3 regions of the Paraburkholderia sp. SIMBA_030 genome follow, and region 3 is predicted to be linked to each of the others. Evidence: riboswitches for the same ligand, from Rfam matches in the RefSeq annotation. Region 3 holds a riboswitch; each other region holds the start of a gene.
The links. Region 3 has a riboswitch for cobalamin ahead of SB772_RS30615 (CbtB domain-containing protein). Riboswitches for the same ligand answer to the same signal wherever they lie in the genome.
Positions count from the first base shown of each region.

Region 1: it holds a riboswitch for cobalamin, as region 3 does, so the genes downstream of both, cobG (precorrin-3B synthase) here and SB772_RS30615 (CbtB domain-containing protein) in region 3, are expected to answer to the same signal.
Region 2: it holds a riboswitch for cobalamin, as region 3 does, so the genes downstream of both, cobA (uroporphyrinogen-III C-methyltransferase) here and SB772_RS30615 (CbtB domain-containing protein) in region 3, are expected to answer to the same signal.

Region 1 covers NZ_JAWRXB010000012.1:176,640-187,184, forward strand. The annotation lists gene cobJ (precorrin-3B C(17)-methyltransferase) at 1-936, opposite strand, end outside; gene SB772_RS21770 (precorrin-2 C(20)-methyltransferase) at 933-1,664, opposite strand; gene SB772_RS21775 (precorrin-8X methylmutase) at 1,665-2,291, opposite strand; gene cobG (precorrin-3B synthase) at 2,284-3,795, opposite strand; cobalamin riboswitch at 3,879-4,058, opposite strand; gene cbiE (precorrin-6y C5,15-methyltransferase (decarboxylating) subunit CbiE) at 4,143-5,387, shown strand; gene SB772_RS21790 (cobalt-precorrin-5B (C(1))-methyltransferase) at 5,387-6,475, shown strand; gene SB772_RS21795 (cobalt-precorrin-6A reductase) at 6,472-7,197, shown strand; gene cobM (precorrin-4 C(11)-methyltransferase) at 7,244-7,969, shown strand; gene SB772_RS21805 (DUF1488 domain-containing protein) at 8,485-8,745, shown strand; gene SB772_RS21810 (lipocalin-like domain-containing protein) at 9,090-9,557, shown strand; gene SB772_RS21815 (Nramp family divalent metal transporter) at 9,627-10,545, opposite strand, start outside.
Region 2 covers NZ_JAWRXB010000002.1:262,203-272,747, reverse strand. The annotation lists gene SB772_RS04370 (CHASE2 domain-containing protein) at 1-2,493, shown strand, start outside; gene SB772_RS04365 (DUF4136 domain-containing protein) at 2,493-3,149, shown strand; gene bluB (5,6-dimethylbenzimidazole synthase) at 3,180-3,836, opposite strand; gene SB772_RS04355 (cobyrinate a,c-diamide synthase) at 3,820-5,172, opposite strand; gene cobO (cob(I)yrinic acid a,c-diamide adenosyltransferase) at 5,176-5,778, opposite strand; gene SB772_RS04345 (cobalamin biosynthesis protein) at 5,775-6,221, opposite strand; gene cobA (uroporphyrinogen-III C-methyltransferase) at 6,218-6,970, opposite strand; cobalamin riboswitch at 7,187-7,415, opposite strand; cobalamin riboswitch at 7,496-7,777, shown strand; gene cobW (cobalamin biosynthesis protein CobW) at 7,993-9,111, shown strand; gene cobN (cobaltochelatase subunit CobN) at 9,118-10,545, shown strand, end outside.
Region 3 covers NZ_JAWRXB010000021.1:110,270-120,814, forward strand. The annotation lists partial or broken gene SB772_RS30605 (metal-dependent hydrolase) at 219-476, shown strand; gene SB772_RS30610 (CbtA family protein) at 746-1,495, opposite strand; gene SB772_RS30615 (CbtB domain-containing protein) at 1,507-1,728, opposite strand; cobalamin riboswitch at 1,771-1,910, opposite strand; gene SB772_RS30620 (histidine phosphatase family protein) at 1,968-2,543, shown strand; gene SB772_RS30625 (MarR family winged helix-turn-helix transcriptional regulator) at 2,648-3,208, shown strand; gene SB772_RS30630 (FUSC family protein) at 3,215-5,317, shown strand; gene SB772_RS30635 (DUF1656 domain-containing protein) at 5,364-5,573, shown strand; gene SB772_RS30640 (efflux RND transporter periplasmic adaptor subunit) at 5,570-6,589, shown strand; gene SB772_RS30645 (efflux transporter outer membrane subunit) at 6,586-8,106, shown strand; gene SB772_RS30650 ((2Fe-2S)-binding protein) at 8,387-8,845, opposite strand; gene SB772_RS30655 (molybdopterin cofactor-binding domain-containing protein) at 8,863-10,545, opposite strand, start outside.

The DNA of each region.
Region 1 (10,545 bases), on a different contig from region 3:
AGCAAGCGGCGCCAGCGCCAGCGCAATGCCCGCGTCGGCGTCGTCGTGCAACGTTTCGTAGGGGATGCGTAGCGCGGCATGCAGCACATTGCGCGGCGGCTCGCCATCTTCCGGACGTGTTTGAGCGAACCGCAGCGGAACGTTCAAACTCGTGGCGGCTTCTGCGAGCGCGGGGTCGGTCATCCGTTCCGACGATGCCAGCAGCGCCGCCAGCGAAAGCGCAGCGAGACCATGCGCGTTCAACGCCTCACGCACATACCTGGCGATCTGTGCACCCGAGCCGGAACCCGAACCCGAACCCGTGACCGCCGCCACCACACTACGCGGATGAATCACCAACTCGTCGGCGCTGCCGTCCCACGCACGCGGCGTCACCCGAATCGCCAGACGCGCCGAGCTCGAACGCGGCAATTGCGCATCATCGAGCCACGGCGCGTCGCCTTCGATTCGCGTGCTTTCACCAGCCAGCAGATCCGACACGAAACGCTTGCCTTGCGCGAGATCGGCCAGCGCATAGCCTTCTGGCGGATTGAGCACACAAGTACCGAAGCGCAGTTCGCCGCTCGTCGTGATCGCGGGCGGCACGGCCAGCGCGGCGGCGATTTCGCGCGCCATCACGTTGACACCCGCGAGTCCGCCGAGCAGCGGCACGACCGCGCTGCCGTCTTCGGCCACGGCCAGCACCGGCGGTTCGACGCCCTTGTTCGACAGCAGCGGCGCGACGCAGCGAATCACGATGCCGGCTGCGCACAGCGCGACGATCGGCGTGCCGCGCGCATACAGTTCACCTAGATGCGTGCCGAGTTCGGCGTACGAGACGTCGGCTTCGACACGCCCGTGTAAAGCGTGCACCTGCGCGCCGGCATACAGCGCCTGCACGCGCCGCGCGGTCGCCAACGCGCCCGCGCCGAGAATCACGATCGCGGGCGGCGTCATCCTTGCCATTTTTCCCCCGGCACCACCAGCAGCGAAAAATACGGCGACGCCATCGGATCGACTTCCGCGAGCGGCACGATGCGTTGATTGCCCATCGTCGCGCGTTCGACGTAGAGCGCGCGATCCGCAAGACCGAGTTCACCCAGCACGCGCCGCACCTTGTCGAAATTGCGGCCGAGTTTCATCACGACGGCGGCGTCGGCGTCGGCGAGACGCCGGCGCAATTCGTCTTCGGGCAACACGCCGGAGAGCACCGACAAACTCTGATTGCGATACACCAGCGGCGAACCGAGCACGGCTGCGCCGCCGAGCATCGAGCACACGCCCGGCACCACTTCGGCTTCGAAGCGCGCGGCGAGCCGGTCGTGCAGATACATATACGAACCGTAGAAAAACGGATCGCCTTCGCAGATCACCGCGACATCGCGGCCCGCGTCGAGATGTGTGGCGACGATGTCGGCGGCGGTGTCGTAGAAGTCAGCGATGATCGCTTCATACGACAGCGGCGGTTCGAGCGCTTCGGTCGTGACCGGATAGACGAGCGGCAGATGCTGTTGCGCGTCGTGCAGATGCGCTTCGATGATGCTGAACGCGTTGCCTTTCTTGCCCTTCGCAACGAAGTACGCGACCACCGGCGCGGCCTTCAGCAGCCGCAGCGCTTTCAGCGTGATCAGTTCCGGGTCGCCGGGGCCGACGCCGAGTCCGAACAACCGTCCTTGCATGCTCATTTACTCGACCTCCGTCGCCAGCGCATTGACGGCGGCGGCGGCCATCGCGCTGCCGCCGCGTCTGCCGTGGACCACCACGTAGGGCACGCCGCGGCTGTTTTCGGCGAGCAGCGCTTTCGATTCCGCCGCGCCGACGAAGCCGACCGGAAAGCCGAGAATCAACGCGGGCCGTGGCGCGCCGGCATCGAGCATGTCGAGCAGATGAAAGAGGGCAGTCGGCGCATTGCCGATCACGACGACGCTGCCCGCCAGGTGCGGACGCCACAATTCGAGCGCGGCGGCCGAACGCGTGTTGCCGAGTTCGCGCGCCAACGACGGCACGTCGATGTGCGTGAGCGTGCAGATCACTTCGTTGTTCGCGGGCAGACGCGCTCGCGTGATGCCTTGCGCGACCATGCCCGCGTCGCACAGAATCGGCGCGCCTTGCGCCAGCGCCGTGCGGCCCGCGGTGCCTGCGCCTGCGGAAAAATCCAGATCGTCGATCACGTCGACCATCCCGCAGGCGTGAATCACGCGCACGGCGAGTTTATCGAGGTCGGCGGGGATGCGCGACAGATCGGCCTCGGCGCGAATCGTCGCGAAGGATTGGCGATAGATCTCCTGACCGTCGCGAATGTAATCAAGCATCTAAAGGGCTCCGGGCTAATTGTTCGAGCATGTCGGCAGCCTGTTCGATCGTCAGTCGGTGCGCGACGCACTCGCCGAAATCCGCCGAGGTGCCGCGTCGATAAAGGTCGTATGTGCCGGGCGCCACGGCCAGCAGCGTGTACGGCGCGCAATGCGCGGCGGCGCACGAGCGCGGGCAGCCGCTCAGATGGACGTCGACACCTCCGGGCAAGCGAGCGGCTAATTGCAGCGCGTCGGCTTTGGTGTCGGTGAGACTTTTTACGCAACCGGTCGAGCCGGCGCAGGCGATCAGATGTGCGATGGGCTGCGCGGGATCGCACGCGAGGCCTAATGTGTTCAATCCGGCAAGCACGGCCGGCACGGCGTCCGTGGCGATATCGGGCAGCAGCACGCTTTGCCAGGGCGTCATGCGCATTGTGCCGTTGCCTTGCTGCCGCGCTAGCGCGGCGAGACCGTGCAACGTCGCGGCGTCGAGGCGTCCGAGCGGCGGCTGGCCGCCGACGTGCCACGTTCCCACCACGCGTTGAGCGTGCGCGCCGAGCCGCAGCACGGCATCGGCAGGCGCGCTACGGTGCCAGTCGGCGAGCGACGCGTCGCGTGACAGCGGGAAATCGACATACGTTTGAGCATGCTGCAATACCGCGTCGACGGAATGCGTGGCGAGCAGGTGGCGCATACGTGTGGCGTCGGCGGCGGCCAGATCGAGAAACGTGAGCAGAAGCGCGCGAACCAGTTGGACGACTTGCGACGGCAGGACGGCGGCGAGGGTGCCTGCATGCGACGCGCCAGTGGCGAACGCGTTCGCGCGAGCCACAGGTACCGCCGCCACATTGGCCGCCATGGACGGACATCCGGTCAATCCGAAGACAAATCTCACGCCGTCGTGCACCTGCGTCGCCGCGAGCCACACATCGTGCGGATGATCGAGCCTGGCAAGACGTTCGCCGCCATCGAGCAGCACGGCGAATTTCGGCGACAGCGCCGCAAAACGCGCTTCGCTTTGCAGCAGCGTGAGGAGCCCGGCGGCCAGCGAAGTGGTGTCGTACAGCGCGAATGGATCGCGTCCCGCTGCGGGGCTGATCATCACGTTGCGCACGTCGTCGGCCGCGGAGGCAGCAGAGGCAGCAGAGGCAGCAGAGGCAGACAAGGCGGCAGAGGCGGACAAGGTGGCAGCATCAACACCGCCACTCGCCGGCACCACCGGCCCGAGAGCGACCGACACCAAAGCCGCAATCAACGCCGCTTCCTGCCCGTCCCGCACGCCGCGCACCTGCAGATTCGCGCGGTTTGTCACTTCGATCACCCCGGCCGCATACCGCGCGCTCGCCTCGGCGATCGCGGCAGCCTGCGCGGCGCTCAGTACGCCGCCGGGCAATTTGATCCGGCAAATCCCGCCGTCGCGCGCGGCGACGATGCGCAGCAGGCCCGGACAAGCCGAACGCCGCGGCGCTTGGGCAGCGGTAAACGAAGCAGCGGAAGGCGCAGCGTGATTCAAGACGGACACCGGGTTTTAGCGTCGCGCGACGGCCCGAGCGCTGCCCAGGCGGGCATTGCTGCGGCATCGGTACACCCCGCCCGATGTAGGCTGGCACGAACAGTCTCGCCGGCAGGTCTCCTGGCTGGCAGGTCGTGGTCCGCCGCTGCCTTCCCGGTCGAACCAGTGGCGCGGAGCGCAGGCGGACTCGCTGCATACAGTTGCGGGGGCAGCCACAGTGACGCTGTGTTCCCTCTTCGGCCCCGAAGGGCACCGGCGGCTGTATTATGCCTTTTTTCGAACCGTACAACGAGGCTGGACGCTTTGATCGGCGTGGCTCAGCGCATTATTTGAAGATACAGAATGAGGATGGATGCATGCCGGCATGGCTGACCGTGGTGGGCATAGGCGATGACGGCTTCGCCGGCTTGGGGCAGCCCGCGCGGCGCGCTTTGCTGGAGGCGTCGGTGGTGTATGGCGGCGAACGCCATCTGGCGATGCTGCCCGCGCGCCTGGCCGCCCGCCGCGCGGCGTGGCCGAGTCCGTTCGATCTCGCGCCTTTGCTGGCGGAGCGCGCGGCGCCCGTGTGCGTGCTGGCCAGCGGCGACCCGATGCTATTCGGCGTCGGCGCGACGCTGGCGCGGCAGTTGCCGGCCGGCGAGTTGCGGGTGCTGCCGGCGCCGTCGTCGTTGTCGCTGGCGGCGGCGCGGCTCGGCTGGCCCTTGCAGGATGTGGCGACGGTGTCGCTGGTGGGGCGGCCGCTGCCGACGCTGAACGCGCGTCTGCACGACGGCGCGCGCGTGTTCGTGCTGAGCGCGGACGGCGGCACGCCCGCGGCGCTGGCGGAATGGCTGAACGCGCGCGGTTTCGGCGCGACCCGCATGATCGTGCTGGAACATCTGGGCGGCGAGCTGGAACGCCGGATCGACGGCCGCGCGGATCAATGGTCGGCGGGCGAGGTGGCGGCACTGAACCTGATCGCGCTCGAATGCCGCGCAACGGATGGCGCGCCGCGACTGCCGCTGACCTCCGGCGTACCCGATGATGCTTTTCGCCACGACGGCCAGCTGACCAAACGAGACGTGCGCGCCGTCACGCTGGCGCGTCTCGCGCCGACGCCCGGCGAATTGCTGTGGGATGTTGGCGCAGGCAGCGGCTCGATCGGCATCGAATGGATGCGCGCGCATCCGAGCTGCCGCGCGATCGCGATCGAAGCGCACGCGGAGCGTCAGCGTTTCATCGAACACAATCGCGACGCGTTAGGCGTGCCCGGATTGCAACTCGTCGCTGGCCGCGCGCCTGAAGCGTTGGGCGGTCTGCCCGAACCGGATGCCGTGTTCATCGGCGGCGGCGTGACCGTGCCTGGCGTGCTGGATGCCTGCTGGGCGAGCTTGCGCGACGGCGGGCGGCTGGTCGCCAATGCCGTGACCTTGCAAGGCGAGGCGGCGCTCGCGGCGTGGCGCGAACAGCATGGCGGCACGCTCACGCGCATTGCGCTTGCCGACGCACAACCGCTTGGCGGCTTCGACACCTGGCGCCAGGCACTACCGATTACGCTGCTCGACGTGACCAAGGCGGCCGGCATGTTGCCGCCCGCGGCCGACTTGCGCCATCAACCGTAATGCGCGACGAAACGCCCGAACAACCCGCGCCGCTGCGCAGCGGCTACACGACCGGCAGTTGCGCCACCGCGACGTCGCTCGCGGCGGCGCGTCTGCTGCTCACGGGCATCGTCAGCGACGTCGCGGAAATTGTCTTGCCCAAGGGCCAGCATGTGCCGATGCCGCTGGTGTTCTGCCGCCTGACCGCCGACGGCGCCGAAGCGGGCACTGTCAAGGATGCCGGCGACGACCCCGACGTGACGCACGGCGCGATTGTATTCGCGCGCGTGCGGCTGCGTGCCGAACCGGGCGTGCGTTTTCACGCGGGACCGGGCGTCGGCACGGTGACGCGTGCGGGATTGACGCTGCCGGTCGGCGAACCGGCAATCAATCCGGTGCCGCGCAAGATGATGACCGAACATTTGGCCGATCTGGCTGCTGAGCACGCATACGGCGGCGGTTTCGAGGTGACGATCGGCGTGGAGGGCGGCGAAGCACTCGCACTGAAGACGATGAACCCGCGCCTCGGCATTCTCGGCGGCCTGTCGATTCTCGGCACCACCGGAATCGTGCGGCCGTTTTCGTGCTCGGCGTATATCGCGTCGATTCACCAGGGCATCGACGTCGCGCGTGCGAACGGCTACACGCATGTCGCGGCCTGCACCGGCAACGCGAGCGAAGACGCCATGCGCGCGCATTACGGCCTGCCGGACATCGCGCTGATCGAAATGGGCGACTTCGTTGGCGCGGTGCTCAAGCATATGAAGCGCGCGCCGGTCGAACGCCTGAGCATTTGCGGCGGCTTCGGCAAGCTCAGCAAACTGGCCGCGGGGCATCTCGATCTGCATAGCCGGAATTCGAGCATCGATCTGGCGCAACTGGCCGTGTGGGCATCCGAACACGGCGCGGACGCGGCATTGCAGGCGGCGATTCGCGCGGCCAATACGAGTCAGCAAGCGGTGGCGTTGGCGCGCGCGCAGAACGTGCCGCTCGGCGATATCGTCTGCCGGCATGCGCTCGCGGTCGCGCGCGAAATCGTACCGCCGCAGGTCGCCGTCGAAATGTTCGCGATCGACCGCCAGGGCAATCTGATCGGAGCCGCGCAATGACGCGCATCCTGCTGCTCGGCGGCACCGGCGACGCGTTGAAGATCGCGCATCGACTTGAGCCCGATCACGTGTACAGTCTCGCCGGGCTCGGCAAGGTGCCGGACGATCTGCCGGGTACGGTGCGCGTCGGCGGCTTTGGCGGCGCTGAAGGCATGGCGCGCTACATCGAACAGGAACGCATCGGCCTGGTAATCGACGCGACCCACCCGTACGCCGCGCAAATCAGTGCGAATGCCGTGAAAGCGAGTCATGCCGCAGGTGTGCCGTGCTGGGCGCTGCGCCGCCCTGGCTGGCATCCGCAAACCGGCGACGATTGGCGCATGGTCGATCGCTGGAGCGAACTGACCGCGGCGCTCGCCGCGTTCAGGCGGCCACTGTTCACGCTTGGCCGCGAACCGCTCGCGCATCTCGACGACATCCCGCCGCACCAGTTCTGGACCGTGCGCTGTCTCGACCCGCACGACGGCAATGCCCGCGCCCGGATTCTGGACACACGGGGCCCGTTCACGCTCGAAGGCGAGCGAGCGCTTTTCAGTGCCGAAGCGTTCGACGTGGTAGTCAGCAAAAACAGCGGCGGCAGCGCCACCGAAGCAAAGCTCGAAGTCGCGCGCGAACGTGGCCTGCCGATCGTCATGCTGCGGCGACCCGAGTTGCCTGCAGCCGATCGAGAGTTTGAGGGCGTGGTCGAATTGCTCGACGCGTTGCGGCACTTATCCTCCTGAGCGGCGCGTCGACGACGTGCCGACCGAATGAATCACGGAGTATCGAATGACGGTGTTTTTTATCGGCGCGGGTCCCGGCGACCCGGAATTGATCACGGTGAAAGGGCAGCGCCTCGTGCGCAGTTGTCCGGTGATCCTGTATGCGGGTTCGCTCGTGCCGGCCGCCGTGCTGGAAGGTCATGTTGCAGAGCAGGTCGTCAATACCGCCGACCTCGACCTCGATCAGATCGTCGCATTGCTCGAATCGGCGCACGAGAAGGGCCAGGATGTGGCGCGCGTGCATTCCGGCGACCCTTCGTTATACGGCGCGATCGGCGAGCAGATCCGCAGACTGCGCGAGCTGAACATTCCATACGAGATCGTGCCCGGCGTGACCGCGACCGCCGCGTGCGCGGCGGCGCTCGGCTGTGAGCTTACTTTGCCTGGCATTTCGCAAACGCTGATCCTGACGCGCTACGCCAGCAAAACGACGATGCCCGCAGGCGAGCAACTCGGCAAGCTGGCGAGCCATCGCGCGACAATGGCGATTCATCTCGGCGTGCGGCATCTGGCGCGCATCGTCGATGAATTGCGGCCGCATTACGGCGGCGATTGTCCGATCGCGGTGATCTATCGCGCGAGCTGGCCGGATGAAGAAAAGCTCACGGGCACGCTCGACGACATCGTCGGCAAAGTGCAATCGACCCATATCGAGCGCACGGCGCTGATTCTGGTGGGGCAGGTGCTGGCCGCGGAAGGGTTCGTGGAGTCGACGCTGTACGCGAAGGACTGACCTGTACGCGCCGGCGCAGCCCATCCGGGCACGACTATGGCTTACGGATGGCTTGTGCGCCCGCGCAAATTGCAACCTGCCGATAGCGGGTTTGTAGAACCGCGGCCGCATCACTCTTCAAGCGGTGACAGCGCTTTGACCGGGACCTTTTTAGCCCCGCCGATGTTGATCGCGGGGACGAAAGCCCGCCCAGCATCGGCCCAACCACCGCCGAAATGGCCCACACGCTCGCCAGATAGTCTTGCACCTTGCCTCGTTCGCGCGCGGGATAGCGGGTTGCGGGACACAGGCCGATAGATAGGATTAGGATGTTAGACACGTCAGGCGGCGCGGCAGGCGGCACGAGGGGAGACATGAGCGCCGCGACGCATAAGCGCGGCCGCACGAATGCGGCCGATGTCGAGTATGCACCTTGCGGAGAATGTGCGCTGAGCGTGCGGCGTTATAGTGCGGCACAGCAGGCACGGCAGCGTTTGCACGTTCAACGCTTTTCTTTCGACAGATGGAGGGTAGTCATGAGGATCGAATTCACCGGACGCCGCGAAGTGGTGGCGGCTGCGCGGGTTGCCTTCGAAGCCAACGTCGATGGGGCCGACGTCTGGTGCAGCGTATCGCTCGATGCCTTGAACGACCATTTCGGCAACGACGGCACATCTGCTCACAATCTCGTCGGTACCTTCGAGGCAAACCGCGCGCAGATCGAAAACGCTACGCGGCGGGTGCTCGAAAAAAACGGCGGACGGTCCGTGGAACTCGAGACCGGCGATTTCAATTGAGGCCCTGCAATTTTTAAACCTTGAAACGGTGTGAGGTCCGGCGCTGTCGCGTCGGACCTGACGGGCGTGGGGATTAACGCAATAGCCAACGCGATAGATTTTCGTCAGGAAAGCGCCTACGCTTCACAAACTACCAAAAGTAAATCCGCTTTCTCTCGCCGAAGTGATCGTCTTACGCCAAACGCGGGGGCAACATGCGAGAGGGACCCGGCCGGCGCGCCGCGCAATGGCGGCGAATCTTTACGCAAGTGCTAGCGAAACGCGACGGAATCGTCTGACTTCAGGTCCTCGCGCGCGTGGAGAACGTCATGAAACCAGCGCTCAAAACGATGGCCGCTATCGCGATGGCGATTGCCGCCGCGTGTGCGCCCGTACCCAAGGCTTTTGCGCAGGCCGCAGCCAGCGTGGTGGGTTCGTGGTCGCTGGTCTCGTTGACGGTGGCAAAGAGCGGCAATGACGTGGAATTGCTTGGGCCGCATCCGGAAGGGCAACTCATCTTCGGCAGCGACGGCCGCTACGTTCTGGTCGTGCTCCGCGCCGATCTGCCGAAATTCGCATCGGGTAACCGGCAGCTAGGCACGGCCGAAGAGAACGAAAAAATCATCCGGGGCAACGTCGCGCATTTCGGCACTTATGCCGTCGATTCAGCAGGGCAAGTTATCGTTTTCCATATCCAGAAAAGTACCTTTCCGAACTGGGATGCAGATGTTCAACGGCGACCATTCACGATTGACGGTGATCGTCTGACGTACATCACGCCTGGAGCCTTCGGATATGGGTCGTCGAAAGTCGTGTGGCAACGAATGAAATAGGCTGCGTACAAAAAAAGCCGCCGCTTTCTGGGCGGCGGCTGGGTGTTCTCTTTGTGTTCTTATAGTGGCTTATTTCAGGATCGTCATCTGCACGACCTTCACGATAACCAGTGCGACAGCCAGCACCAGATAGCCGCGCAGCACGCCCATCCAGACACGCTCGGACAGCGTGAGGTTCGGCGGCGGCAGTTCTTCCAGCGGTGGCATGCGCCACGTATCGCGGGCGCTTTTCGGATACGTTTCTACGTGGCTGTCCGTCGTTTCACCTCCAACCTTGCGAATCCCGACCATGGCGGCGTAGCCGACGACGGCCAGCAGCGTCCCGCCGACGAGGATTTCGAGAATCGTTTCCCCGGTGATATCCGGGTACATCACCGAGGCAGTCAGGATGATGGACAGCATCACCAGCACCCAGACAACGGCGCCCGTGAACAGATTGAGCTTCTTCGAATTGACCCACGGGCCAAGCACGGCGCGGTCGTTGCACAATAGCAGCAGAAATACGGTGGCGCCAGGCAGCAGCACGCCCGCGAGCGTTTGCACCGCTTCGGTCAGCAGACCAAGCGGACTGCCGGGAATCAGCACCAGTGCCGCAGCGGCGGCAACGATGCCGAAGTACACGAGATAGAAACCCTTGGCATCCGACACGGGACGATGCAGCGAGTGGCGAATCTTGAACACGTCGCCGATAGCGTATGCGGTCGACAGCGACACTGCGGCGGCGCCGATGATGCAGGCGTCGAGCAGGGCCACGGCAAACAGGACGGCCGACGTCCGGCCCGCATACTTTTCCAGCCCCGCGATGACGCCACCGGCATCCGAGAAATTGCCGAACTCGGGCTTGCCGGCGTACAGCGCGGCGCAGAACGAAATCATCGCCACGGCGCCAATCAGCACGAACACAATGCCGATCCACAGGTCGGCCTTTTCGTACTTCATGAAACGCGGCGTGATGCGTTTGTCGACGATGTAGCTTTGCTGGAAAAAC
Region 2 (10,545 bases), on a different contig from region 3:
CCGACCCCATCCCCGCGCCTGAGCCTCGACCCGCGCGCGCGCCTCGGAAGGCGCGCCGGCCGCCGCTTCCTGTTCGAATGGGTGGGCATCGGTTGCCTCGGCATCGTGGTGATTCTGCTCGGCTCACTTGGCCGGCTGACCGCGAGCGTCGATCATCTGGTCTACGACCACTTCCTGCGCCTGCGCGCACAGCCGGTGTCGCCCGATATCGTGGTGGTCGAAATCGACAACGCCAGCGTCGCGCAGCTCGGCCGCTGGCCATGGCCGCGCAGCGTGCACGCGCGGCTGCTCGAACAGATCGCCAGGGCGAAACCCGCTGCGGTGATCTACGACGTGCTGTTCACCGAAGCCAATCCGGACGACGCCCAACTGGCACGGGCCATCGCGCTGAGCCCGACTTATCTGCCGCTGCTGCTCAGTCCGCTCGACGACGCCGACCGGCGCGTCGCGGTCGACCCGGTGCCGCCGCTCGCGCATGCCGCCGCCGGTCTCGGCCATATCAATCTTGAAGTCGACAGCGACGGTATCGTGCGCAGCGTCGCGCAATTCGAAGACGACGCGGCGTCGCGCTGGCCGCAATTGATGGTGCCGGTTGCGCGGGCCGTCGAGCGCGGCGCGCTGCAGCTGAGGGCGCGCCCGCAAAAGCTTTCCGCCAACCACGCGGCGGCTACGGCGTCTCAGGGCGAAGCCCGCTTTCTGATCCCGTTCGGTCCGAACGCGCAGAACTACTCGAAACTGAGCTTCGCGAGCGTCCTCGCGGGCGACGTGCCGCCGGACAAGCTGCGCGGACGCATCGTGCTGATCGGGGTGACCGCATCCGGTTTGTACGACCGCTTTGCCACGCCGGTGTCCGGCGAATTGGGCCCGCTGCCCGGCATCTATATTCATGCGAACGTGCTCGACACGCTGCTGACCGGCCGTGCGATCGAGCCCGCCGAGCCGTGGCTGCTGTTCGCCGCGTCGCTGGTGCCGCTCGCCGCGCTGTTGGCGGGTTTCCTCGTGTTGTCGCCGCGCCGTTCGTTGCTATTGACCGGCGCGCTGTGCCTGCTTGCCGCGGCCGGCAGCGCGGCCCTGCTGTACGGCGTGCGGCTGTGGATGTCGCCGGTGCCGGCGATTGTCGGCGTGATCGTCGTGTATCCGATCTGGAACTGGCGGCGCCTCGAAATGACGATGGCCTATCTGCGCGAAGAGCTGCAGCGCCTCGCCGACGAACCGCATCTGTTGCCCGAAACGCCGCAGCGCCGCCGTGAATTCAGCGGCGATGTGCTGGAGCAGCATATGGCGCTGATGGCGCGGGCCGCGCAGCGCGTGCAGGACATGAAGCGTTTCGTGTGGGACAGCCTCGATAGCGTGCCGGAGCCGATCCTCGTCAGCGACGTGCACGGCATCGTGCTGATCGCGAACCACGCGGCTAAGGCGCATTTCGCGCGTCTGGGCCAGGCAACGCCGGAAGGCCAGCCGATGCAGACGGTGCTGGGTGGCCTGACACTGGTGAAAACCATCCACAACGGCGCTTCATCCGATGCCGAAACCAATCTGTTCGCGCACGCTCATTGGCCCGCGCTGCTCGATCCGGCGCGCGGCGAATTTGCCGCGCTGATGGCGCAGGGCGTCGAGGTGCGCGATGCCGACGAACGCGATCATTTGCTGCGTTATGCGAACTGCACCAATGAACAAGGCGAGACGACCAGCTGGATTGCGGGCCTGGTCGACGTGTCGGCCCTGCATGCGGCCGAGCGTCAGCGCGAAGACGCGCTGCGGCTGTTGTCGCACGATATGCGCTCGCCGCAGGCGTCGATTCTGGCACTGGTCGAGATCGAGCGCGCCCGCAGCGAATCGGCGCTTGCGCGCGGTTTGCTGGAGCGCATCGAACGCTACGCGCAACGCGCGCTGACGCTGGCCGACGATTTCGTGCAACTGGCGCGCGCCGAGTCGCAAACCTATGTGCTCGAACCGGTGAGCCTGACGGAACTGGTGATCGACGCCAGCGACGAAGTCTGGCCACAGGCCCATGCCAAGCGGATCACGCTGGAAACGGATAACGATGGCGACGACGGCCACTGGATCTGCGCCGACCGTTCGCTGATGACGCGCGCGCTCGTCAACATCCTGAACAATGCGGTCAAATACAGTCCGCCGGATACGCGGATCACGTGCAGCTTAAGCAACTTGAGCAGTCCCGGCAGTCGTGCGGCGAAGGCCGCGCCAGGCGCGGCAAAGCGCGTCTCATGTACGATCCGCGACGAAGGCTACGGCATTCCCGAGGAACAGCAGGCGGGTCTGTTCGAGCGATTCCGGCGCTTTCACGAGGCGGAGCGGCCCGAAGTCGGCGGCGCGGGATTGGGGATGGCGTTTGTCAAAACCGTCGTGACGCGTCATGGCGGCGACGTGGAGGTGGTTAGCGCGCCGGGCAAGGGAACGGCTTTTACGATTTGCCTGCCGGCGTCGGAGGACACGCAGCCTGAACTTCAACCTGATGCCGGCGCGCCGTAATGTCACGCTCGGCCACGCTCATTCAGCATGAACACGCACCTTATCGAAGCGAGAAGATGGTGAAAGCGATACTGATCTGTGCCGCGCTGGCCGCGGCGAGTCTCACCGGCTGCGCGGGCCTGAACGCCGACGTGCACACCCCGAATCCGGCGGCCGCCTTGCAAGGCGAGCGCACCTATGCGATTGCGCGCATGCCGTCACAGGATGCCAGTGCGGATCATCCGCCATTCGAAGCCCTGCTGCGCGATGAACTGGCGAAAAATGGCTTCGTCGATGCGACGGCGCAGCTGGCGCACTATCTACTGTCGATCGCCTCTGAGACGCGGCCGGCCACGGTTGGCGTCAAGGCAGGGGATTGTGCGGCAGGCGCGTGCGGCCGACCGGCCGAGCCGTCGTTTTCGCTGTTCGGCGGGCGAGCATACGAGCATGCGTTGACGCTGCGGTTTTTCGAGCGGGCGAGCGGGAAGGAAGTCTACAAGGTCAGCGCGGAGAGCCGCGATCGCGACGCCGATCCGCTGCACGCGATGCCAACCCTCGTGAAAAGCGCACTGGCCAAATTTCCGTTCGACGCGCCGCCGGACTGGCGTGTGAAGCTGCGCGCCGATCAGGCGGGCGGCGTGCCGGAGGTGGTATCGGTCAAGCCGGTCGTCGAGTAAAACGCGCTAAGACTCAGTAAGACCCAAGCGTTATTCCGGCGCTTTATCGTCCGGCCAGCGGTTTTCGAACACACAGTCGGCGAGCGGCATGCGGCTCGCCCAGCGTTCGGTTTCCAGCATCGGCTCGCTGTAAAACCGATCGACGTGGCCGAGACACAGGATCGCCACCGGCCGTGCGCCCGCGGGCATATGCAGCAGCGAGCGCACCGTTTCGACATCGAATAGCGACACCCAGCCCATTCCCAGGCCTTCCGCGCGTGCCGCCAGCCACATGTTCTGGATCGCGCACGCCACCGACGCGAGATCCATCTCCGGCAAGGTGCGGCGTCCGAAAATGTACCGCTCGCGGCCGTCCATCAGCGCCATCACCAGCAGTTCGCCGCATTCCAGCATGCCTTCGACTTTCAGCTTCATGAATTCTTCGCGCCGCTTGCCGAGCGCATCCGCGGTGACGAGCCGTTCGCTTTCGACGGTCTCGTGCAAGGCGGCGCGCAACGCCGGATCGGTGATGCGCGCGATGCGCCAGGGCTGCATGAAGCCGACGCTAGGCGCATGATGCGCCGCGTCGAGCAGACGTTGCAACACGGCGGGATCGACCGGGTCGCGCACGAAGTGGCGCATGTCGCGCCGTTCGTAAATCGCGCGGTAGACGGCCTCGCGCTCGGAATCGTTAAAAGGCTTCGCCATGGAACAGGGCGGCCGTGAAGGCCGGGTTGGAGGGCCAATAAGCGTGCATATAAGTCGCGACGATCGAACCGGCGCGGAACACGGCCTCGCCAGGCGCGTCGCTTTGCGGCCGGGTGGCGCAACGAAGCGGCGTGAGCGGCGTCGTCAGCTTCGAGTAGTGAAAGGTGTGGCCGGTCAGCGGGCCGTGCAGGCTGTCGATCTGTTGCATGCCGAGCGCGGTGAAGCGCGTTTGCATCGTCGCGTGGCCCGGCAGCAGGCCGAGCATCGGCGTGGTGGCGCCGCTCGTGTCGGTGAGTCGGTCGAGCAGGTAGAGCATGCCGCCGCATTCGGCGACGATCGGCTTGCCCGCTGCCGCATGTGCGCGGATCGCCGTCGCGCTGCGCGTGTTGCTTGCCAGCGCTGCGGCGTGCAGTTCCGGATAGCCGCCCGGAAGGTACAGGGCATCGGTCTGTTCAGGTAATGCTTCGTCGGCGAGCGGCGAGAAATAGTCGATCTGCGCGCCGAGTGTTTGTAAAAGCGTGACGTTGGCCGGATAGATGAACGAGAACGCGGCATCGCGTGCGATCGCGATGCGCCTGCCTTCCAGAAGACGCGGCAGCGTTTCGTTCGCAGGCGCGCCGAATTCGACCGGCGGCGGCAATTCAGCCAGCGCGGTTTGCGCGAGCGCATCGGCGGCGCGATCCAGGCGCGTGTCCAGATCGTCGATCTCCGCGGCTTGATGCAGGCCGAGATGGCGGTCGGGAAACTCGATTTCATCATTGCCGGCGATGTGGCCGCACCAGCGCAGACCTTGCGGCAACGCCTCTTCGAGCATTTGCGCGTGCCTTGCAGAGCCGACGCGATTGGCCAGCACGCCGTAAAACGGCACCTGCGGTCTGAATTGCGCGAGACCGAAGGCGACTGCGCCGAAGGTCTGTGCCATCGCTTTCGCTGAAATCACCGCGAGCACCGGCACGCCGAATACCGTTGCCAGATCGGCGCTGCTCGGCGTGCCATCGAACAATCCCATCACGCCTTCGATCAGGATCAGATCGGATTCGGCAGCCGCTTGCGCGAGCAGAGTGCGGCATGCCGTTTCGCCCACCATCCAGAGATCGAGCGACAACACCGGCGCGCCGCTGGCACGCGCAAGAATCATCGGGTCGAGAAAATCCGGACCGGTCTTGAACACGCGCACACGCCGCCCCAGCCGCCGGTGGTAGCGCGCCAAACCCGCGGTGATCGTGGTCTTGCCTTGACCCGAAGCCGGCGCGCTAATGAACAGGGCGGGACATGCCCCGAAGGAAGTCCCCCGCCCCGAAGGAAGTCCCCTTGGGGGATTGAGCGGCGCGGACATCGCTCAGAACTCCACGCCGCGCTGCGCTTTCACGCCTTGCTCGCGATACGGATGCTTGACGATGCGCATTTCGGTGACGAGGTCGGCGGCTTCGATCAACGCGTCCGGCGCATGACGGCCGGTCACGACCACGTGCAGCATTTGCGGTCGCGCGTTCAGTACGGACAGCACTTCGTCGAGCGGCAGGTATTCGTACTTCAGCACCGTGTTCAGCTCGTCGAGGATCACCATCTGATAGTCGCCACTTTCGATCATCCGGCGCGCTTCGTCCCAGCCCTTGCGCGCGGTGGCGATGTCGGCGTCGCGGTTTTGCGTGTTCCACGTATAGCCGTCGCCCATCGTGACGAAATCGCAATTGGCGATCGCGCCGAGGAAGTCGCGCTCCGAGGTATGCAGCGCGCCCTTGATGAATTGCACGACGCCCAGGCGCATGCCGTGTCCGAGCACCCGCACGGCCATGCCGAACGCGGCCGTGGTCTTGCCTTTGCCGGTGCCGGTGTTGACGATCAGCAGACCCTTCTCGACGGTGGCGGCGGCCTGCTTCTTTTCATGGCCTTCACGCCGGCGTTCGGTCATGCGGTGATGCGATTCGGGATCTGTTTTCATGGAAGGTCCTGTTCGTCGGAGTCGTCGTGTGTTGGGTCGATGCCGGCATGAGCGGTCGAAGCGATTGCTACGGTGACGCTGTCGAGTACGGTTTTACGTACGATCAGGCGTGCATCGGGCGCATTGGGTTGAGCGGCGGCCGCAGCGAGCAAGGCGCAGGGTTCGCAGACGCCGTCCACGCCCAGGTGTTCGCGTGCCGCCGTCGAGGGCTCGGCATCGGCAATGGTCAATGCCGCAATTTGCTCACGGCTGAAACGTTGCAACGGCAATGCGTGACGTGCGCAGAATTCGAGCAAGCCTGCTTCTTGAGCTTTGACGTCGATGGTGGCGATCGCGCTGATTTCATCGAGCGTATGGTGGCCGAGCGCCGCGCGTACGGCGGTGTCGATCTGCTCGGCCGAGCAGTGCAAGCGGCAACCGATGCCGACGCTCAGCGTTTTCATTGCGCGTCCACCGCATTAGCATGGGCGACGGCCCGCTCCAACGCCAGCGACGCCACGCCGCCGATCACCACGATCGCCGGCGAGCCGAGCCCGGCGTGAGTGACTGCGTCGGCAAAGCCGCCAAGTTGCGCGAGCACATGCCTTTGTTCAGGACGCGTAGCGGATTCGATCGCGGCGCAAGGCGTGTCGGCGCTCATGCCGGCCGCAAGCAATGTGCCGACGATATCGTTCAGCCGCCGCATACCCATATAGATCACCAGCGTCATCCGCGTGGCAACGAGCGCCGCCCAGTCCGGCTCCGCGTTTCCGGCGCCATGTCCGGTGACGAACACCACGCCCTGCGCGTGATCGCGATGTGTGACCGGAATGCCGATTGCCGCAGGCGCCGCGATTCCCGCCGTGATGCCGTTGACGATTTCCACCTCGATGCCCGCTGCATGCAGGGCCTGCTGCTCTTCGCCGCCACGGCCGAACACGAACGGATCGCCGCCTTTCAAACGCGCGACACTGCGCCCGGCCTGCACATGTTCGAGCATTTGCGCGACGATGCCGGCTTGCGGCGTCGACGGATGGCCGCCGCGTTTGCCGACATGGACGACCCGCGCGTCGGTGCGGGCGAACTGCAGCACTTCGGGATTCACCAGATCGTCGACCAGCACCACATCGGCCTGCGCCAAGGCGCGCGTCGCCTTGAGCGTCATCAGTTCGACGTCGCCGGGACCGGCGCCGATCAGCCACGCGCGGCTCATCGCGGCGTGCATGGCGCGTGCCATGTCGTGACAAGGGGGGGCAGGCGGACCGTGACGACGGTCCAGGCGGAATTAGCGCTCATGCGGTGCGACAGATTACGCACGACGAAACGCCGCTCGCCGCGATTTCTCTGCAATCGCAAACGGGCGCGCCACGTCGTGCTTCAGCGCCTTCCTATCCGTCCCTCGCGGATTCAGGCAGCCGGCAGCGTGACGTTCGCCGCCTCCGCGTCTGGCCGGTATCCGGGCTGGCGGCCTCATGCGCTTTGCCTTCCCGTCCGATTCGTCAGACAGTGGCATCGAAAACGCATGCGCGGCGCCAAGGCGCCGCAGGTCGCTTACCGTTGCGGGGACAGCACAGGTTGAGCGCAATCGAGCGCTGCCTGTTTCCCGTTTAACTGCACATGCGAACGCATGTGCGGGCACCAAACGCGTGCATACGATAGCACACGGCGGCACTCGCCAGCACGCTCGACAAAGCGCCCGCGCGGCCCGCGCTTCCTTGACGGCGCGGGGCTGCGGGCCTACACTCGCACGCACTTTGGTGCTCGTGTGCGCGCTCGTGCGCATGCAGTTAAACGGGAAACAGGGCGCCCGCCTGCTATGGATCGGGTCAACCTGTGCTGCCCCCGCAACGGTAAGCGAAAAGCGGCGTCTGGATGAATTTTTCAGCGCCGCGGAGCCGGCTTCGATGTCCACGCGCAAGGCCGCGTCGGCATATAACCACTGGGCGAGAAATCACTCGCGCGGGAAGGTGAAGCGGCGCTTTCGCCAGCCCGGATACCGGCCAGAAAATGACGGATGAACGCCGCGGGGATGCGGTGGCTCGTTCATGACCTCGTTCACGCTTGCTGTTTTCTGTTGCCGCGGCAATGTCGTTTTTCGTCCCCGCTGTCGTCCCCGTGTGTTTTGTTTTCGTGTTTGCTTGCCTGGCGCCGGTTTATCCTGGGCTCGAGCGTGAAGCGCATCGGGACGCGGGCCGCCGGCGTGTGAACGTGCAACTTCTTCGGATGAACCCAACGATGCAAACTCAAATGCGCAAGATCCCCGTCACCATCGTCACGGGCTTTCTCGGCAGCGGCAAGACCACGCTGCTGCGGCATATTCTTCGGCATGCGGGTGGCAAGCGCATTGCGGTGATCGTCAATGAGTTCGGCGAACTCGGCATCGACGGTGAAATTCTCAAGGGTTGCGGCATCGGCTGCGATGAAAACGGCGTCGAAACCGAAGGGCAACTGTATGAACTCGCGAACGGCTGCCTGTGCTGCACGGTGCAGGAAGAGTTTTTCCCTGTGATGGAAAAACTCGTCGAGCGCCGCGAGCAGATCGATCACGTGCTGATCGAAACCTCCGGTCTCGCACTGCCGAAGCCACTGGTGCAGGCGTTCAACTGGCCGCAGATCAAGAGCAGCTTCACCGTGGACGCAGTGGTGACGGTGGTGGACGGCCCCGCCGCGGCGAGCGGCCAGTTCGCCGACAATCCGGTCGCCGTCGATGCACAGCGCAGGGCCGATCCGAATCTCGATCACGAATCGCCGCTGCACGAACTGTTCGAAGATCAGCTGTCGGCAGCCGATCTGGTGATTCTGAACAAAACGGATTTGCTCGACGACGCGCAGCAAGCCGCTGTCGAAACCGTCATCCGCGACGAGATTCCGCCGCAAGTGAAGATCGTGCGCGCGCAGATGGGCCAACTCGATCTGCACACTTTGCTCGGCCTCGAAGCCGCCTCCGAAGAAACGATCCACTTGCGTCACGACCACCACGGTTCGGCTGACGATGCCGACCATCACCACGACGAGTTCGATTCCGTGGTGGTGCACGCGAGTGCGCCATCGCGTGAAGCGGTGATCGCCGCGCTGCAAGGGCTGGTCGAAACACACACGATTTACCGCGTCAAAGGCTTTGCGGCGTTGCCGGGCGCGGCGATGCGGCTCGTAATTCAAGGCGTGGGCCGTCGTTTCGACAGTTACTTCGATCGCCGCTGGCAAGCCGGCGAAATCGATGAAATTGACGAAGCGGGCGGGGGTCGGCAAAGCCGCTTCGTGCTGATCGGCGAGGACCTCGATCAGGCCATGCTGCAACGCGCGTTCGACGCTGCATTGGGTGCTGTGTCGAGCGCTGAACCGCAACAGGCGTAATCGATCATGCATCTGCTGCGCACGACGCCGGGCGGTTTTGTCGACGATACGCAAGGCGTCATCCGTATCGATCAGCAGCCCGCCGATATCGTGGTGCTCAGTTCCGCCGATACGACGCTGTCGCTGCTCGCCAGCGTGTTTCCTCGCTTGGGCGAGGGCTTCCCGAGCGTGCGGCTCGCGAATGTCACTTATTTGCGGCAACCTGCGTCGGTCGATTTCTATGTCGAAGACGTATTGCAGCATGCACGCGTCGTCGTAGTCGATCACCTCGGTGGCGAAGCGTATTGGCCTTACGGGATCGAGCAGGTGGTCGCGCTCGCCGGGCGCAAGAAGCAGACGCTCGCGATGTTCTCCGGCGATTTGCAGGAAGATCCAAACCTGCTCGCACGCAGCACCGCCGACGCCGGGCTATGCCACCAGCTATGGCGCTATCTGCGCGAAGGCGGCGCGCAGAATGCCGAGGCGTTCCTGCGCTGCATGGCGTATCGCTCGTTCGGCTGGGGGCGAGAGCCCGCACCGCCGCGAGCGTTGCCGGCCGCGACGCTCTACCATCCCGGCCACGATACGCCGACGATGGTCGACTGGCAGGCGCGCTGGCGCCAGCATGCGCCGGTTGCGGCGGTTCTGTTCTATAAGGCGCACTTGCAGGCGGCCAATACAGCGGTGTTTGACGCGCTGATCGATGCGCTCGAAGCACAGGGTGTGAATCCGTTACCGATTGCGATTACCTCGCTGAAAGATGCGATGAGCCGCGAAGTCGTGCAGCAGTTGTGCGCGCAACATGATGTCGCGCTGGTTCTGAACACGACCGCGTTCGCCGCATCGGCGATCGACGATCCCGAACCGCTCGCGTTGGCCGGCGACGCACCGGTCATGCAGGTGATCCTGAGCGGCGGCAATCGCGAAGACTGGCTCAAGGACAATCAAGGCCTCAACTCGCGCGATATCGCCATGCATATCGCGCTGCCGGAAGTGGACGGCCGCATCATCACGCGGGCGATCAGTTTCAAGGGGCTCGCCTATCGTTGCCCGCATACGGAAGTCGATGTGGTCCGCTATCAACCGGACCTCGAGCGTGTCGGCTTTCTCGCCGAGCTGAGCCGCCGCTGGTGCCGTCTGCGTATGCTCGATAACGGCGACAAGAAACTCGCGCTGATTCTCGCCAACTATCCAATGAGCGAAGGGCGCATCGGCAACGGCGTGGGGCTCGATACGCCGGCGTCGGTGGTCGGCATTCTGTCGATGCTGCGCGATGAAGGTTATCGTTTGAGCGATTTGCCCGCGAACGGCGACGCGCTGTTGAAGAAGCTTACCGAAGGCGTGACCAACGATCCGGTCGTGCGCGACTTGCGGCCCGCGTTGCAAAGTCTCGCGCTCAACGACTATCTGTTGTATTTCAACCGGCTGCCTGCTGAGGCGCGCAATGCATTGAAC
Region 3 (10,545 bases):
GTGCCACTGCGCGTCGGTCAGGTCCTGCGGGGATACGGCAATGGCGGGAACTTCGCCACACCTCTTCATCAGCTATCCTTATCGGTATTCAGCCAGGTAGACACGAGGACACGACATCCCTGCGGGCTGGACGGCGTCGGCCGAATAACGTCGGACTGCCCGACGGCAGGACATTGCCGTCAGCGAGCGGCGATACGCGTGCGCGGGCCGCTTCCATGGTGGCGTTGCTGGCTTTTTCTTATCACTGGCTCGGGCATCCGGTATATGCCGCGCCGGCGTTTGGGTTTGCCTGTGGTGGCTTGATGCATTTGCTGGCTGATTGGCCGAATCCGCTCGGCGTGCCGTGGGTTGCCGGACGCCATTCGTTGAATTTGTGGAATAGCGGGCACTGCGATTTAATTGTGGTCGCCACCTGGCTTGTCGGCGAGCATTTTTGTGTGCATGGTTTTTCGCTGCGGCATTTGAAAATGGGATAAGCGCGGCGGTTCTTTTTTGCCTACGGCGTTTGTGTGCCTACGGTGTCGGCACACAACAGGGAAAGGCCAACGCCGCGGGCACACAGAAGGATCGCACCGCCAAAGGCAAAAAAACCAGAATCTCTATTGTGGACTTGTCCACAGAAAATGTTCGCAAGCCTGTGGATAACATCCACACAACCGCACCAAGTCCTTGATCTATTTAAATTCTTGCGCGCTGCACGTCGGCGCAACCACCTTAGCGATCGCGCCTCCTGCAACAGCGGCAATCAGAGGTAAGCAGACTTCGCCGCCGTGCGGCCCGTGGAACTCAGCAATTTGCTCCGCTCCGCCATCGCGCCGAACAGCAGCCCGATCGTCGTCCACATGATCACCTGCATCCCAATCGCCGCGACGCGAAACTTCCATAGCAGCACAGCTGGAAAACCAGCCGGCACCTCGTTAATCGTCGGCATCGACAATTGCACCGCGCCGATAATCACGATAAACACCACCCCCGCCACAATCGACCCATTCCACATACCCAACTTCATCACCGCGCGACGCCGTACCTTCAGCGAAAACACCATCGCGGCCAGCGAAACAGCAATCATCAGGAAGAACAATCCGGTTCGCGTCCCGATCGTCTCTGGATCGCCTACCGACGGTGGATTCGCCGGGTACTTGAGGTTCGGGACGATCACCAATGCAATGAACGCGCCAAGTGCGAGCCATGCAGATAACGCGCGCGCACTCGACGTACCAGCGCGGCCATACGCATACGCGAACACCAACGAGAACAGTCCGCCGAACGCCGCGCCATACGTCACCACGCCTGTCAGCAACCCCAAGCCCGCTTGCGTGCCACGACTCACCAGTTCACCGTGATCGTGCGCGTCACCGCTCGCCGCTGCGGCCTTTTCCTCGAACGAAATCGCCTGCTCGACCTGCGGTTCGCCGACGACTCTGGCAAAGCCGAACGTGAGCAGTCCCGCGGCGATGCCTGCAAGCATGCCGCGTACCAACAATTTACCAACCATGTTCGTCTCCGTTAGTGGCAAGGAAAGCCGAGCAAATGACGGCCATCGTGCACGAACTCATGCACATACATGCCAGGAATCAGCGACGTAGCGCCCTGTTCCGCACCAACGAAGTAAAGCGCGAGCAGCAGCAGCAAACCGCCAAACACGACCCAAGGCAACAGCTCGCGCAGCGGTATCGGTGTGGGTTGAGTGGCAGGCTGAGCAGCCGGATCGAAAACTGCATCGGTCATGATGGACATCTCCTGGGGGTAACGCGCCCCGATAGTCGATTGAAGAGGAATGGTGCGAAGCTCAGGTCTGGCTTTCGACGTGTGAACACCGATTACAGTGGCGCGACCGCGCCGGGCTCCCACCGGCTTCCGCGCTTCGCAGTCCAGCTATTCTACGCGCTAAACTTTGTCCCTCGGTAGCGCAATGCATGCGCGCGGCATCCGGCTTTTGCCCGGCCACCACTATGGGAAGGAACTGAATGGACACCCGGCTGTTACTGGTCAGCCACGCGTCGACCGCCGCCATGCGCGCAGGCCGCTTCCCCGCCGACGATCCACTCGACGAACGCGGCCTCGCCGAAGCCACCGCCGCGCGTGAGCGTCTGTCGATCGCTCGCGACGCGACGGTTTTCGTCAGCCCTGCCCTTTGTGCACGCGCTACGGCATCGGCATTGGGGCTCGCGGCGACGGTCGCGTCCGAACTGGCCGATATCGACTACGGACAATGGCACGGCCGGCGCCTCGCGGACCTCGCTGTCGAGGCACCGCAGGACCTCGCGGCATGGACGTGCGATCCGGATGCGGCCGCGCATGGCGGCGAGTCGTTCAGTCAGCTCGTGAAACGGATAGGCCAATGGCTCGACGCGCCAGGCGATGCATCAAACGATGCACGCAGCGTCGTCGGTGTCACGCATGCGCCGGTGATCCGGGCCGCGATCGTCCACGCGCTCGGGGCGTCGCCCGCCGTGTTTCCACGCATCGAAATTGCGCCGCTCTCGGTAATCGAGTTGCGACGCTCGCCGCGCGGTTGGGCGTGGTGGCCGGCGCGGCAGTAATCGAACATCGCCACCCGCTAGCGCACAGACAACAATCGCCGTCAAAGGCAAAAACCCTGATTCAATAGTTTGCTAACGAATATTTAAGAAATACAATACCGGCCATGCCGACCCTCGACACCTTACGCCGCACAGTCAGCAGCACCCTGATCGTCGCCGCCAGAAAATGGCGGCGCACAAGCCATGGCGTGCTGACGGCCTTCAACGTCTCCGAAGCATGCGCCACGCCGCTGCTCACGGCGAGCCGCTTGGGCGAAGCAGTCCGTCAGGTAACGCTGGCCGATCTGATCGGCATCGAAGGCCCATCGCTAGTCCGGCTGCTGGATCAACTATGCGCAGCGGGCCTCATGCGCCGCGACGAAGACCCGGAGGACCGGCGCGCGAAAACGGTCACCCTGACCGACGAAGGCCGCGCCGTCACGGCAAAGATCGAAGCAGAACTGGTCACCCTGCGCGCGCAGGCTTTGAGAAACGTCACGCGCAGCGATCTCGAAGCGACCTTGCGGGTACTGGCCGCCTTCGTGGCCGACGCCCCCACCGATCGAGACGATTCCCAGGGCAGCACGAACACCGCGAGTAAGCCCGCCAAACCGGCCAGAACAAAAAAATTAAACAAAGACAAAGCAAACTCCGCAACGCCACACCACACCAGGGACACGGCGTAACCGGTTATGGTCTACCCTTCCATCCGCGACTGGCTGTTCTCGGTCAAGACGTTCGCCGCAGCCATGCTGGCGCTCTATCTCGGTCTCGCGCTCGAACTGCCGCGGCCGTACTGGGCGATGGCGACGGTCTACATCGTGTCGAATCCGTTTGTCGGCGCGACCCGTTCAAAGGCGCTCTATCGTGCGTTCGGCACCGCGATCGGCGCGGCAGGCGCGATTCTGGTGGTGCCGCCGTTCGTCGAATCGCCGTATCTGTTCAGCGTGGTCGTCGCGCTATGGACCGGTACGCTGCTGTATCTGGCAATCTCCGACCGCACCGCGCGCAGCTACGTGTTCCTGCTGGCGGGCTATACGCTGCCGATGATCGCGTTGCCTTCGGTGACCAATCCGGGCGGCGTGTTCGACCTCGCGATCACCCGTACCGAGGAAATCACGCTCGGCATCGTGTGCGCGAGCGTTGTCGGCGGCGCGGTGTTTCCGAGCCGGCTCGCGCCCACCATCATCGAGCGGACCGACGCGTGGTTTCGCGACGCCGCGTTCTATGCGACCGAAACGCTCTCGGGACGCATCGCCGGCTCGGCGATCTCGGCGGCCCGCCAGCGGCTCGCGGCTACCATCAACGGGTTGGAACTGCTGCTGAGCCAGCTCGCCTACGACCACACCCGGCCGGACATCCTGGCACGCACTCACGAGCTGCGCGGGCGCATGCAGTTACTGCTGCCGCTGATGTCGGCGCTGGCCGATCCGCTGATCGCGCTCTACAACAGCGGCCGGCATTCATGGCCCGACGGCCTTGAAGCATTGCTCGCCGATGTCATCAAATGGTTCAATGCGCCGCTTCCGGTTGCCAGCAAGGGCGACCACCCCGACCCCGTAGCCGACGCGCTGCGCGAGCGGATCGCGGCGATGCAGCCGCCACCGGCGGCGATCGCAAGCTGGGATGGTGCGCTGCTGTCGAGCGCGTTGTGGCGCCTGAAGCAGGTCATCAATGTCTGGCAGGACTGCCGCACGCTGCGCATCATCATCACGCGCGAAGAAGGTTCGTGGCGGCCGCGTTTCCGCCATTGGCGCCTGGGCGGCACCGAGCGCTACTTCGACCGCGGCATCATGCTGTTTTCGACCGGCTCCGCAGTCGGTGCGATCGTTCTCGCGTGCAGTTTGTGGATCAGTTCAGGGTGGGCGGACGGAGCCGGCGCGGTGACGCTCGCTGCGGTCGCATGCTGCTTCTTCGCCGCGCTCGACGAACCCGCGCCGATGGTCTTCAAGTTCTTTACGTCGACTGCGGCCAGCGTCGTGTTCGCGGGCCTCTATCTGTTCGTCGTGCTGCCGCACGTGCATGACTTTCCGATGCTGGTGGTCATGTTCGCCGCGCCGTTCATTTTCGTCGGCACGCTGATCCCGCGCCCGCAATTCAATCTCGCTACGATGCTGGTCGCGGTCAACACGGCTACCTTCATCAGCATTCAGGATGCCTACGACGCCGACTTCCTGGTGTTCCTGAACAGCAATCTCGCGGGCCTCGCCGGGCTGCTGTACGCGTTCCTGTGGACCCGCGTGACACGCCCGTTCGGCGCCGAACTCGCGGCGGCGCGGCTGTTGCGTTCGAGCTGGGCCGACGTGGCGCTGACCGCCTCGACACGCACGATCGACGATCCGCGCAATCTCGCCGCGCGCATGCTCGACCGCCTGATGCAATTGATCCCGCGCCTCGCCGCCACCGACGATCATCGCCATCCGTCGATCGAAAGTTTCCGCGATCTGCGCATCGCCTTCAACGCGCTCGACTTGCGCCGCCTGACCCGCAAACTCGGCGGCGAAGCGCCGGCCGCGATCGACCACGTGCTCGAAGGCGTGCGCGAACATTTCGAAACCTGCGTCGACCTGCGCGCGCGCCAACCGGTGCCCGCGAGCCTGATGTCGTCGATCGATACCGCCGTGGCGCGTGTCACCGCACAGGGGCTCGCCAATGCCGGCACGCCGAGCGCGACCTCGCAGACCTCGACACGGCAATTGCGCGACGCGCTGCACGCGCTGGTCGGCTTGCGTCTGTCGCTGTTTCCGGCCACGCTCACCACGCCCACGCCGCCCGAACCGGAGCCCGCCGCCTGATGCGCCCGTCCCGCACCCTGTTCTTCTTCCTTGCTGACTGCCCGCGATGATCGGTGAAATCGATATCTTCGGCGTGTTCGTGCCGGCCGTGCTCGTGCTGATGTTGATCGCGTATCTGATCAACCTGGTCATCCGCACGGCGCTCACACGTGTCGGCTTTTACCGCTTCGTGTGGCACCGTTCCATCTTCGATCTCGGCATCTATGTGCTGGTGCTGGGCCTTGTCGTCGTCGTTTCGCACAGACTAATAACGTGAAAAAAACCTGGTTCTCCGTCGGTCAAATTCTGCTGACCCTGATCGTCGTCGTGATCGCGGCCCTCGTGCTGTGGAAACTGGTCGGCTATTACATGTTCGCGCCGTGGACCCGCGACGGCCACGTGCGCGCCGACGTGATCCAGGTCGCGCCGGATATCTCGGGGTTGATTTCATCCGTCGAGGTGACGGACAACCAGCAGGTCAAGCAAGGCCAGGTGTTGTTCGTCATCGACCAGGCGCGTTACACGCTCGCACTGCGCCAGGCACAAGCCACCGCGCAGCAACGCCGCGCCACGCTCGAACAGGCGCGCCGCGAAGACGCGCGCAATCGTAAGCTCGGCAACCTGGTCGCGGCGGAGGTCGCCGAAGAAAGCCGCTCGCGTGTCGATCAGGCCGAAGCCGCGCTCGCCGATGCGAACGTCGCGATCGATACGGCCAGGCTGAATCTGCAACGCACCACGATCGTGAGTCCGGTCGACGGTTATCTGAACGACCGCGCGCCGCGCACCGGCGAGTTCGTCGCGGCGGGCCGGCCGGTGCTGGCGGTGGTCGATATGCACTCGTTCCGTATCGACGGCTACTTCGAGGAAACCAAGCTGCGCGGCATCGACATCGGCCAGCCGGTCGATATCAAGGTGATGGGCGAGCCGAGCGTGCTGCGCGGTCACGTGCAAAGCATCGTCGCAGCGATTGAGGACCGCGATCGCACGCAAGGCTCGAACCTGCTGCCGAACGTGAACCCGGCGTTCAGCTGGGTGCGGCTCGCGCAGCGGATTCCGGTGCGCGTCGCGCTCGACGAAATCCCCGCCGACTTCCGCATGATCGCGGGACGCACCGCGACCGTGTCGGTGCGCGATCTGTCGCCGACCGGCAAACCACGCCGCATTGCCGGCACGACGGGCACGTCGGGTGCCGTGGATGCGCCGGCGGCTCCGTCCGGGTCCGCGTCCGCTGTTCCGGCTGCCTCTGCTGCACAGGCGGCGTCCGCGGCTGCCATCTCGGGCGCCTCGCAATGAAACGCTCGCGCGCCCTGCCCTTATTGCCGCTGTTGTCGCTATTGCCGCTATTGCCGCTCGCCCTCGCGCTCAACGGCTGCATCAACGTCGGCCCCGATTACGCGCTGCCGAAGCAGGCGCTGGTCAACGCGCCGCTCGCCCATGCGCCGCTCGAAGGCGCCGATGCCGCGTTGACGTCGCGCCAGAACGTGCCCGCCGTGTGGTGGAAGCTGTATGACGATCCGGTGCTGAACGGCCTCGTCGACGAAGCGCTGCAATCGAACACCGACTTGCGCGTCGCTGCGGCGAATCTGGCGCGCTCGCGCGAAGCGTTGAGTGTCGCACAGGCGCAAGGCGGTTTCTCCGGCAAAACTTCGGCGGTGATCGAGCGCGCGCAGGAATCGGCCGAGCAGTACCTGCTCACGGAGAAGTTGCCGGTCGTCAACGAAGGCGACATCGGCATCAGCATCTCATACGAAATCGATCTGTTCGGCAAGCTGCGGCGCGGCGTCGAAGCGGCGCAAGCGGACACCGAGTCCGTGCAGGCCGCCGGCGATCTCGCGCGGATCACGGTGGTCGCGGACGTGGTGCGCTCTTATGTCGAACAATGCTCGGCGGCCGAGGAACTCAGGATCGCGCAGCAATCGCTGGCGTTGCAAAAGCAGCGCGTGGACGTGTCGCGCCGTTTGCGCGATGTGGGCCGCGGCAATCAGACCGAAGTGACGCGTGGCCAGACGCAAGTCGATACGCTGGCGGCGGATATTCCGCGCTACACGGCGCGCCGCAAGATCGCGCAATACCGGCTGGCAGCCCTGCTCGCTCGCGCACCGTCCGATCTGCCGCCGACGGTGCTGGCTTGCAATACGTTGCCGCAAATCCGTCAGCCGATTCCAGTCGGCGACGGCGCCGCGCTGCTCAAGCGCCGCCCGGACGTGCGCGAGGCCGAGCGTCAACTGGCGGCTTCGACAGCGCGAATCGGTGTCGCCACCGGCGCGTTGTATCCGACGGTGAGCATCGGTGCATCGGCCGGCTTGACCGGGGTCCTCGAAGACCTCGGCACCTCGCCGACCGCGCGCTGGAACTTCGGCCCGCTGATCAGCTGGACCTTCCCGACGAACGGTGCGCGCGGACGTGTGCGCGAAGCGGAGGCGTCGAGCAATGTGGCGTTGGCGAAATTCGACGGCGTGGTGCTGACCGCGTTGCGCGAGACCGAAACCAGCCTCGCCACCTACGCCGCCGACTACGCCCGCGCCGACGCACTGCGTGCCGCGCTGAAGTCGGCTACGGAGTCGGCGGATGAAACGCATCGGCTATATCTCGCCGGACGCGAGTCGTTCATTTCGGATCTGGATGCGACGCGCACGCTGACGTCGACGAAGTCTCAGGTAGCGGCCGCGCAAGGCCAGGTGGCGACCGATCAGGTCAACCTGTTCCTCGCGCTCGGCGGCGGCTGGGAAACCAATCCGCAGACGGCACCTGCCACCGCAACGCCTGCCAAGACCATGCCGAGCGCGGCGGCCACAATCAAAGTGCCTTGACCAGCCTCAATCGATTCTGACGACGGGCCGCGCTAGCGCGGCGTCGGCACCGCACCGCGCGCGCTGACCCAAGCCGGTCCAAAAGTTATTTTTGACAAGCTTTCTTTTACCTTTCAATTCGGGTTAAATACGAGCCTTCATTTATACGTTTCGGGGGCACGTATGTCGAACTTCATGCAAGGCGCAGCCACGTTGGGCGGCTGTATCGGCGTTTTCACGGTGGTTGTCGCGATGGTGGAGATGCTGGTGAACTGAGCGGCGTGCATATGCGGCGGCGGCTTCAGCCAGCCCGCCGCTTCGCCGCCTGGTGAATCGCGGCCCGCACCCGCGGATAAGTGCCGCAACGGCACACGATATTCGACATTGCCGCGTCGATGTCGGCGTCGGTAGGATCGGGCTTCTGCTTGAGCAACGCACAGGCCGCCATCAGTTGCGCACTTTGGCAATAACCGCATTGCACCACGTCGAGATCGAGCCACGCCGCCTTCAGCGCCTGCGCCTCGGCACCCTGCACGCCTTCAATCGTCGTCACCTTCTGCGTATGCAAGCTCGACATCGGCGTCTGGCAGGCGAGGCACGCCTTGCCGTCCAGATGGATCGTGCACGCGCCGCAAATCCCCACACCGCAGCCGAACTTGGTGCCGGTCATGCCGAGTTCGCAGCGCAGCACCCACAGCAGCGGCATATCCGGCTCGGCTTGGACAGCCACTGCCCGGCCGTTGATGTTTAGCGATCCCATGCTTTTCTCCATGCGCTTCAAGCGAGCTTCAAAGGCAACGCGCGCAACCGCTGTCCGGTCAGCGCGAACACCGCGTTCGCGACTGCCGGCGCGATCGGCGGCGTGCCCGGTTCGCCGACGCCTTGCGGGTGCATCCGGCTCGGCATGATGTCGGTTTCGATCACCGGACAATCGTTCATCCGCACCACCGGGAAGTCGAGAAAGTTCTTCTGCTGCACCTGGCCGTCGACGATCGTGACTTCGTCCTGCAACGCGGCCGAAAGACCGAACACGATCGCGCTCTCCATCTGCTGACGGATCAGGTTCGGATTCACCGGCATTCCGCAATCGATCACACAGACCACACGATGCACGCGAATCCGCTTGTCCGGCCCGAGCGACACCTCCGCCACTTGCGCGACGACGCTGCCGAACGCCTCGTGCAGCGCGACGCCGCGCGCTTGCGGAGCGCCATTCGCCGCGTGCTTCAGTGGATGCCCCCAACCGGATAGCGCCGCCACGCGCCGCAGCACGGCCAGATGGCGCGGATGCTGCGTGAGCAGCGCCGCGCGAAACGCGATCGGATCCTGGCCGGTGACCGCGGCCAGTTCGTCGGTGAAACTCTCGGTGAAAAACGCCTGGTGCGAATGGCCGACCGACCGCCAGAATCCGACCGGCACAGGCAATTCCACGATCTCGTGCGCTACGCGTGCCGTGGGCCATTCATAGGGTTGATCGAAGGCGCCTTCGCAGGTGGTCTTGTCAAGCGGAATGCGCGGTAGTCCGTAGTAACGCGCGAGCGATTCCGGCACGATCGCCTGACTCGCCGAGGTGCTGTGCCACGCGACCAGCTTGCCCGTGCCATCGAATCCTGCCTTGAAGCGCGACAGGCACGCCGGGCGATAGAAGTCGTGCGTGAAGTCCTGCGCACGCGACCAGATCGTTTGCACTGGATGGCCACTGCCCTCGCGCGCAATCGCTGCCGCCTGCGAAATGAAATCGATCTCGAGACGGCGCCCGAAGCCGCCACCCAGCAGTTGCGTGTGCATGTCGACTTTGTCGGCGTCGATGCCCAGCACTTTCGCGGCGTGGTGACGCGCGAGGGCGGGCATTTGCGTCGAGACCCAGACGGTAGCCGCGCCGTCCGCGAATTGCACCGTACAATTGATCGGTTCGACTGCGCCGTGTGCGAGATACGGCGCGTAGTACTCGGCCGTGATGGTTCGCGCCGCACCGTGCAATGCTGCATCCACGTCGCCGCGTTGGTAGTAGGCGTGGCCGTCGCTGTCATCCAGCGCTTGTGCGAGGCGGCGGTGCACGTCGGCGGTGGACAACCTGGCTGCGTCGCCGTGATGCCACTCCACCGTGATTGCGTCGACTGCGTTCATCGCGCGAAACGGATTGTCGGCAATCACCGCGACGCCGCCACTGCCGCCGTTGTATGGCTTCACCGAGAACGCCTTGATGACGCCCGGCATTTTCATCGCGGGCGACGCATCGAAATGCGATACGGTGCCGCCTAGCGTCGGGCACATGACGACGCCGGCATACAGGAGGCCGTCGGGCAACGCGTCGATGCCGAAGCGCGCCGTGCCGTTGATTTTCGACACGGCCTCGATGCGCCGCACCGGCTTGCCGATCAGCTTGAAGTCGGCGGGATCTTTCAGCGCGACTTTGCGCGGCAGCGGTTGCTGCGCGGCCAATGCCGACAGTTCGCCGAA